Regions from separate parts of the Leuconostoc aquikimchii genome, predicted to be linked through region 1. Evidence: riboswitches for the same ligand, from Rfam matches in the RefSeq annotation. Region 1 holds a riboswitch; the other holds the start of a gene.
The links. A riboswitch is a leader RNA that binds a small molecule or an ion and turns the genes downstream of it on or off. The one in region 1 is predicted to bind thiamine pyrophosphate.

Region 1 (4,383 bases):
ATGTATGCTGTTTGATATTGAAGAACAAGTCATGGTATGATTAAGTCAATTAAATAAATCACGGTTGGGCGAGAGCTTCAAGAAATGAATTGGTCGGGGAACCAGTTGTTTTTTGAAGTTTTTTCTATTTAAGGAGATAAAATATGTCATATGTAGTTATTGCGTTACTAATTGTTGTTACTATTATTTTTGGAAAGATAGCAATAAAACTCGGATTTTCAGAGGTTGTGGGACAACTTTTATCAGGGATCATACTCGGATCGAGTGTATTGAACGTCGTACAACCGACGAGTTTGATTCATTTATTGTCAGAAATCGGTATTTTCATACTGATGTTAAATTCTGGTATGGCATCTGATGTTAAAGAGATGAGAAAATATATTAAGGCATCAACTTTAATTGCGATTATGGGTGTTGTGGTGCCTGCCATATTATTTCCTATCGTCTTTATATTAATGGGTTATACACTAAAAGTAGCCATATTTTCGGGCATTGTCTTTTCAGCCACATCTATAGCGATTACTTTAGCTGTATTAGCAGAACAAAAGAAGCTTGCAACGCCTATGGGCGCCATAATTTTATCTGCGGCGGTGCTTGATGACGTGATTGCATTAATTGCAGTGACACTATTTTCTGTATTTATTGGTGGTGGTACACTTGGATTGGGCAGTTTGTTGCCCTTAATTGCTTTTGCGGCAGGCATTATGTTAAGAAAGTTATCATTTTCTGATCAGCTGGCACGCGGGCTCAATGGTTTGGGAAACTGGCTATTTTATCCAATATTTTTTGGTGCGATTGGTTTAGGGTTGGCTATTCAAAATTTGAATGATAAATTAATACCAATTATTTTATTCAGTGTTTTAGCTGTCATGACAAAATTTATTGGCTCGTTATTTGGGGCTAGATTAGCTGGTTTAAATAAAACGGTTGCTCAAGCTATTGGCGCGGGCATGATTTCCAGAGGCGAAATGGCCTTGGTGATTACACAAATAGGGATAACTTCTCATCTTATTGGGGATGCAGTGTCTGCGGAATTCGTTGTCGTTATCATGGTTTCAACTATCATTGCGCCAATATTGATGAAGCCGTTGTTTAGTCGCGTGAATTAAAATAAATAGTTGGTCATACTAAAACTCGGTTTCTTAGACAGTTTATTGATGGCGCTCAGTAATTGAGACAGAATGTCCTCTGATTCCAGCAAATTATTCGGTTCACATCATGAATTTCGTCTAAGACGCCGGATTAATTTAATTTTTTTCAATCATGATTAATTGGCTACCAAAAGGATCAGTTAACCAGATTTGCCCTGCTATTGTAGATACATTTCTGTCACTCAAGTTTGATTGTAATAAGTTAAAGTAGGAACTATCTACCGATACAGTCCAATCTAGTAAGCCATTATCTTGATCACCACGTTGCGTAATATTGCGGCCTAACCAGGTGTTATAAGCGTGATGGTGATGATAGCGATTGTGTGAATAAAAGTGGGCACTATCGCTAATTTTTGCTGTTAATGCCATTTTTAAGCTGTTGATGAAAAAATCATCACCCTTTGTGAGATCATTGCCAACAAAGTGGAGATGACCAATTTTCATATCAGCAGGAAAGCCAGACCAATCACTTTTCTTTGTTTGTAGTAATGTCTGAACATCGACATCCTTGGTGCCCATTTTAATAAAATTATTATCCCATTCCCAAAGTGCTTCAGGACGGTCATGGTAAAGTTCAATACCGTTGCCATTGGGATCATTTAAGTAAAACGCTTCACTAACATCATGATCTCCTGCCCCTAAAGGGTAGTCAATGAGAATCAGACGTTCGATAAGACTTGCTAGGGAAGCAGTATCCGGGAAAAGCAATGCGAAATGATAAAGACCTGCCTGTGGTTTGCTAGTTTTGTGCCCATCAAAAATCAGCGTTAAAAATGGTGTATCTGAGTTTGTAAAAGCATACGAATAGCTATGATTGCTGGCTTGCATTTCAATTAGACCCAAAATATCACGATAAAAACGGCGCATCATTGTCTCATTGTCTGCCATCAGTGTCAAGTGTTCGATGTTGTAATTAATATTTAACATGTTGTTCCTCTCTACTTACTATTTATAAGTAATATTAATGGTTTTTGACTGGTTTGTCTAGTAATATTTGTTTAATATTGACACAGACAATGACGTGGTGTACCATGAACGTATAATTAAATAAAGATATCTGGGGTGCCTAACTGTTTTACTGGCTGAGAAATACCCATATAACCTGATCAGATTAGAATCTGCGTAGGAAGATATGATTGATAATATTATTTGTCGAACTGTTTTTTGCGTATTTTAACGTGAGAAGCAGTTTTTTTATGTTTGGGAATTGAAATGGCGAAAAGAGGCTAGATAGGTTTGGTTAATAAAAATATTGATTACTCACTGTACTTAGTTACAAATCGGTATGATTATTCAGATGAGCAATTTTTGAACGTTGTGTTTGAAGCTTGTGACAGTGGCGTAACACTAGTTCAATTGAGAGAAAAGAACGTCACGACAAAACGATATTTTGATTTAGCAGTTGCAGTAAAGAAAATTACGGATAAATTCAACGTACCGTTAATTATCGACGACCGTGTTGATATCTGTTTGGCTGTGAATGCAGCTGGCGTACATATTGGAGATAATGAATTGCCGATTAAGATCGTACGTCAGTTGATTGGTAAAGATAAAATTTTGGGTGTATCAGTCAAAGATGTTCAACATGCTAAAGCAGCTGAGGCGCAGGGGGCCGATTATTTCGGTGTTGGTGCCATTTACCCAACAAAAACAAAGGTGATCACAAAACATACCACAATAGCAACATTAAAAGACATTGTTGATCATGTGGATATACCAGTCAATGCCATTGGTGGGATTAAAGAAAATAATATTCTCAGTTTGAAAAATACAGGCATTTCAGGTGTTTGCATGGTTAGTGAACTTATGCAGGCAGAAAACGTACGTACGAAGGTGTTAAATTGTTTAAAAAGTGTTGAACAGCTGGTGTAACAATAGTTGTTCAATAAATAAAGATAAGGCGGGGTTAGTATGATTACAGTGAACGGCAAGACCAACACGGTAGCACATGCTGGGCAAAGTATCTTGGAATTGTTAAGTCTCCTCGAGGTGCAAACAGCGCGCGTTGTCGTTGAGCGCAATGGTGCGATTGTGACGCGAGAAACGTATGATAGTTTGTTGCTTGAAGATCAAGATGATATTGAAGTGATTTCATTTGTTGGTGGTGGTTAAGAAAAATGATGAGGGTAGAGGACATGGAAAAGATAAGTATTGATGGCACAGAGGTTTCTGAAATATATATGCAAATGAAAACCCGGAATGTGGCAGGCACACAGGAAAAGTTGGCGCAAGCTCATGTTACGATTGCCGGCGCTGGTGGTTTGGGTTCTAATATTGCGATTGCATTAGCCCGTTCAGGCGTCGGACATTTAACATTGATTGACTTTGATGTTGTTGATTATAGTAATTTGAACCGACAACAATTTAAACTGAGCCAAATTGGCGTGCCCAAAGTGATTGCTTTAAAGCAAAACATTTTAGAGTTTAACCCATTTGTAGATATTACGACGGTGCAGACGCGAGTCACTTATGAGAATGTTGAAGCGTTATTTAAAACAAGTGATGTTATCTGTGAAGCCTTTGACGATCCAACAAGTAAAGCGGTGATTCTGCAATCGGCACGTGAGATTTTCTCTGAAAAGCCGATTGTGATGGGGAATGGCTTGGCAGGTATACACAGTGCTAATAACATTGTGACACGCAAGATGCGGAAAAATGTCTATATTTGTGGCGATCAGACAACGGCTGGGGTCGAAGGTTTGATGGCACCACGTGTGATTATTTGTGCGGGACATCAAGCGAATATGATTTTACAACTGCTCGTTAATCAAATAGAAATCTAATGATAAAAGGAAAAAATAATGCGACAAAATGATGATTTAATTATAGCAGGGCACAAATTCACTTCTCGATTTATACTTGGATCGGGAAAGTACTCATATGACTTGATTGATTCTGCTATCAAGTATGCTGGTGCTCAGATTATTACGATGGCGTTGCGCCGCTCGAATGCTTCATCAGAAAATATTTTGGATTACATTCCAGATGACGTGACGATTTTACCAAATACGTCGGGATGTCGTAATGCTGAAGAGACGATTCGAATGGCGCGTATTGCGCGCGAACTTAGCGGTAGTGATTTTATTAAGCTCGAAGTTATTCCGGATACAAAGTATTTGCTACCTGATAATTATCAAACTTTAAAAGCGACTGAAGTGTTGGCAAATGAGGGATTTATTGTGATGCCCTACATGTTACCAGACTTAAATATTGCAAAGCAGTTAGTAGATGC
Region 2 (4,383 bases), 880 kb from region 1:
TTATTTAGATGAATTGCGGTCGTTTCTCAATTCGTTGCCCAGGGAGTAACGTTATGGAAAATAATTTTTTGTTTAAAAAATTTAAAACAACCGATAGTGATTTATATAATCAAACTATAAATTTGAGAAATGACATATTGCGAAAACCTTTAGGTAAGCAATATTTACAACATGACTTACTAATTGAAAAGAATAATCAATTTTATGGTATTTTATTAAGTCAAAAGCTGATTGCGACACTTTCAACTTATGAACTAGGTAAATCAACAATTAAGATTGTTTCCTTCGCTGTTGACTCAGATTTTCAGAAGCAAGGCATAGGGTCTTTATTGCTCAAACAAGTAATTGTCGACTATCAAAAAAGCGGTTATGACGAAGTAAATTTGACAGCCAGAGCTTCTGCTCATGAATTTTATCTCAAAAACGGATTTCATGATATTTCCGGTCCATTTAAAAATGATTATTTGAATATTACAGACTATGATATGCAATTTTTTATGAGATGAAAGTTGCGTTAGAAATAATTTTTGAGGGGGCAATTATATTCAAATTGCGACTGATTTTCTTTCTAGGTTTTTATCTAAAATAATATAGGTATGAACTTGTTCCTTTCAGCGTAAGATATACGTAGCTTAACCGACCAACCATAGAACAAATGAGTTCAAACGATTGATTTAGGCGCAATAATATTTCTAGTTAAAATTGCGGTTAGCCGGTGAGAAGAATTATTTTTAAAATGACTGGGCTATTGAATATTTTTCCCATTGTTCAGGGAGAAGCGTCATTTGCCAAAATCGTAATTCTTCTGCACTGCTATACACAAATTGTTGTAAAAGAATGTCTGATTGGATTTCATTGAAACGATTAGCCACCAAATCATCAAGCAACGCAATCATTTTATGAACATATTTTTGGAAATTTGAATCAGCGTAAGATTCTATAAAGTCAATATAGATTTGTTCTGAACCCTGTAAATAATTTTTGCGTGCTAACATTTCTTCAAATATTTCTAAATATAGCCATGGGCAGGGTAATAATGCTGATAAAGCATGAATTTCATTGTACTCATTAAATGCATGATGCATATGGCAAATGTAATGGTATGTTGTTGGTAACATGTGCGTTTCATGAATATTTTTTTCTGTGATATTAAGTTGTTTATAAATGTTTTTTTGCTGCGTCACATCATAATCGTTGATTGCTAAGATACCTGACTGTAATTCTTGAATAATTTTATTATCGTCTGTAGTTGATAGTATTTTATCATAAATTGCAAGATAGTTTTGAACATAAAAATTATCTTGTAAAAGATAGGCCTTGAAGGCTGATAAGGGTAATGTACCGTTTTCAATGCCTTTAATAAAAGGATGATTTTTACTGGATTGCCAAAGTTCTTTTGTTTCCTCATGTGCTAATTCACTAAATTTCATTGTATTATTCTCCATCTTTATTTTTTATAAAATATCAGAAAAAAGCCCAACTCTAATTGAGCTGGGCTTGAGACAAAAGTTGAAAATGAAATCTCCAATCAAAAAAATGATACTTTTTTGATGAATCAATTTATAAACATCTTCCTTCGTCAGTGTTAACTAAATCAGGTTCAATGGGTATGATCTCAGCTCAAGGCACCCCAGATATCTTACTTTTATAGTTTATCACATATATTAAAAATGTGAGTTAGTTATTTTAAAAAGTGATTTTTTTCTTCTGAATAAGCAAAATTTTTTAACATTGCTTATAAATTGGACTACCAGATAGGAAATATAAAAAATCAATTCTGTCACAAAAATGCACGGTGTCTTGCCATCGCCATATAATTTAAGTTCTTCGAGAGAAAAGATTGTGTTGAAAGATTCTTTATACAACTCTATCAAGTGGTAGGGTGTCAAATTAATTGATTATCGTGACATAGTATACGCTTATTCCCAAGAATGAGCGTATACTATGGTTTTCATGGGCTAACTTTTTTCTTTTGAGCTTCTAAAAATTGGACGTTAACTTACTTTATTGTTGGTACTGAGAGTGTACGCTGTTGAGAAAATAATCATCATGTTTCTCCAATTAAGCCAAAGTGACTAAAGTGTTCTTTAAGATACGTCAGGGTTAGACTGATAGGATTTTTAACTAACTGACTTGGTTCACCGCTAGCCATTAACTGCCCACCAGTTGATCCGCCTTTGGGTCCTAAATCAATCATGTAATCTGCGTTAGTCATCAAATCAAGATCATGGGTAATGATGATGACAGTGGCGCCTTTTTCTTTTAGTTTGTTAATTACACCAAGTAAGGTTTGCACATCTTGTGGGTGCAGCCCGACAGAAGGTTCGTCAAAGACAAAGAGGGTATTATTTTGTGTCTTATTTAAATGATTAACTAATTTCAATCTTTGTGCTTCGCCACCAGATAAACTTGGTGTGGTTTCACCTAAATGTAAATAATCTAAACCAATTTCACTGAGTAATATTAACTGTTTTTCGATATTGGGCACATCTTTAAAGACCATTAGGGCCTCTTTAACTGATAAGTTCAGTAAATCAACAATATTGTAGCCATGCCAACGAATCTGTTGAATGTCATCTTTATATCGTGCACCGTGACAATAAGGGCAAGTTTCTTCCATATCTGGGAGGTATTGAATATCTAAGGTGATTGTCCCAACACCACCACAATGTTCACAGGCACCTTGTTTATTGTTGTATGAAAAATAAGCAAGACCATAATTTTTGGATTTAGATTCTGGCAAATCAGCAAAAATACGTCTTAAGTTATCCATAATTGACGTATAAGTTGCTAAACTTGAACGCGAATTTTTACCAATCGGTTTTGCATCGACACTCACGACATTGGTTAAAGTAGTCGTTAATTTTTTTACCTGAGATGGTAATGTTCGCTTTTCATTCAGTGCTTTTACAGCAGGGACTAAGGTATCCAAAATTAAGCTAGTTTTACCAGCGCCCGAAAAGCCAGTGACAGCTGTAATTTTATTGCCAGGTATTGTTACAGCAATGTCATGAAGATTAAAGTATTGATCGACTTCTAAGTGCGTTGTTAAGTTATTGGCATGTTTTGCAGTAACGACCTTATCATGCATGATAGTTGCTTTTCCTGAGATATAAGGGCCGATTAATGATTTTGAATTGTTAACTAATTCTTTTGGTGAACCTTCAGCGATAATATTACCGCCAGCATCACCAGAGCCAGGACCAACTTCAATTACCCAATCGGCAGCTTCAATAATAGCAACTTCATGGTCAACGACAACCAATGAATTGCCCTGATCAATCAGTTTTCTAAACACATTAATTAAGCCTTTAACATTATCGGGGTGCAAGCCAATTGATGGTTCATCTAACACATACAAAACACCTATTGTTTCAGTTCGAATTGTTCTGGCCAACTGGAGACGCTGTAATTCTCCAGTTGATAGGGTGTTGCCATTGCGAGACAGTGTTAAGTAATCTAAACCTAATTCAATTAAAGGACGCAAGGTGTCGGTTAAATTTTGAAATAAAACAGTCGCCATAGCTTGCATGTCTTGTGGTAACTTAGGTTTTGTTTGCTTTTCCCAATGAGATAAAGTTCCTAGCGAAAGTGCTGATACTTCAGCAACATTTAAACCACCGACTAGTTGCGTTAATAATTTCTGATTTAATCGTGTGCCATGACAAGTCGGACACACTGAGAAATGAAAAAACTGATTAATTTTGCTAATTGCGCGCTCACTTTTGACAGTTTTAAGCGAATCATATACTGCTTCATAAGCATTTTCATATAAGGTTTTGTCGGTATGAAACACGCGTCCAGTTGCTGTTCTAAAGTCAACTGGATACTGTTTTTTTTCACCATGTAAGACAATGTTTTTTTCATGATCTGATAATTCTTTATACGGCACATCAATGCGGACCCCAAGTGTTGCTGCTACTGTAGGCATAAAATTACGCCCTGGTAAATGCCAAGAAGCAACCGCACCGTCGGCCAAACTAAGGTTTTCATCACCAATTAGTTTCGTGATATCTAATTCTCGTACGTGACCTGTACCATGACATTCAGTACAAGCACCACCAGAATTAAAGGCAAAGTCTTCAGCTGATTTTGCCATAAATTCAACATCACAAACAGGGCAAGTAATAATACCCATTCGGCTATCTACACCACCAGGCAAATCCATGGCTTGCGCAATTTTCAGGCTCGGATCTACGCGATGACCATTTGGACATACCGTTGATCCTAAACGTGAAAATATCAGTCTGACGACATTAAATAATTCACTCATTGAGCCCACAGTCGACCGCTCAGATGGCAGATTGGGTCTTTGACGTAAGGCAATTGCCGAAGGAATATGTTTTACTTCCTGCACCTGAGACCTTTTGCTTTGACTGATGC

Region 2: linked by a shared signal. The riboswitch ahead of AB3K24_RS05210 (thiaminase II/PqqC family protein) and the one ahead of thiE (thiamine phosphate synthase) in region 1 are both predicted to bind thiamine pyrophosphate.

The regions. Positions count from the first base shown of each region.
Region 1 covers NZ_JBFPER010000001.1:177,682-182,064, forward strand. The annotation lists gene AB3K24_RS00965 (cation:proton antiporter) at 144-1,109, shown strand; gene AB3K24_RS00970 (VOC family protein) at 1,248-2,078, opposite strand; TPP riboswitch at 2,200-2,297, shown strand; gene thiE (thiamine phosphate synthase) at 2,388-3,023, shown strand; gene thiS (sulfur carrier protein ThiS) at 3,063-3,263, shown strand; gene thiF (sulfur carrier protein ThiS adenylyltransferase ThiF) at 3,287-3,934, shown strand; gene AB3K24_RS00990 (thiazole synthase) at 3,953-4,383, shown strand, end outside.
Region 2 covers NZ_JBFPER010000001.1:1,054,359-1,058,741, reverse strand. The annotation lists gene AB3K24_RS05220 (metallophosphoesterase family protein) at 1-49, shown strand, start outside; gene AB3K24_RS05215 (GNAT family N-acetyltransferase) at 54-506, shown strand; gene AB3K24_RS05210 (thiaminase II/PqqC family protein) at 732-1,430, opposite strand; TPP riboswitch at 1,555-1,643, opposite strand; gene AB3K24_RS05205 (AAA family ATPase) at 2,048-4,383, opposite strand, start outside.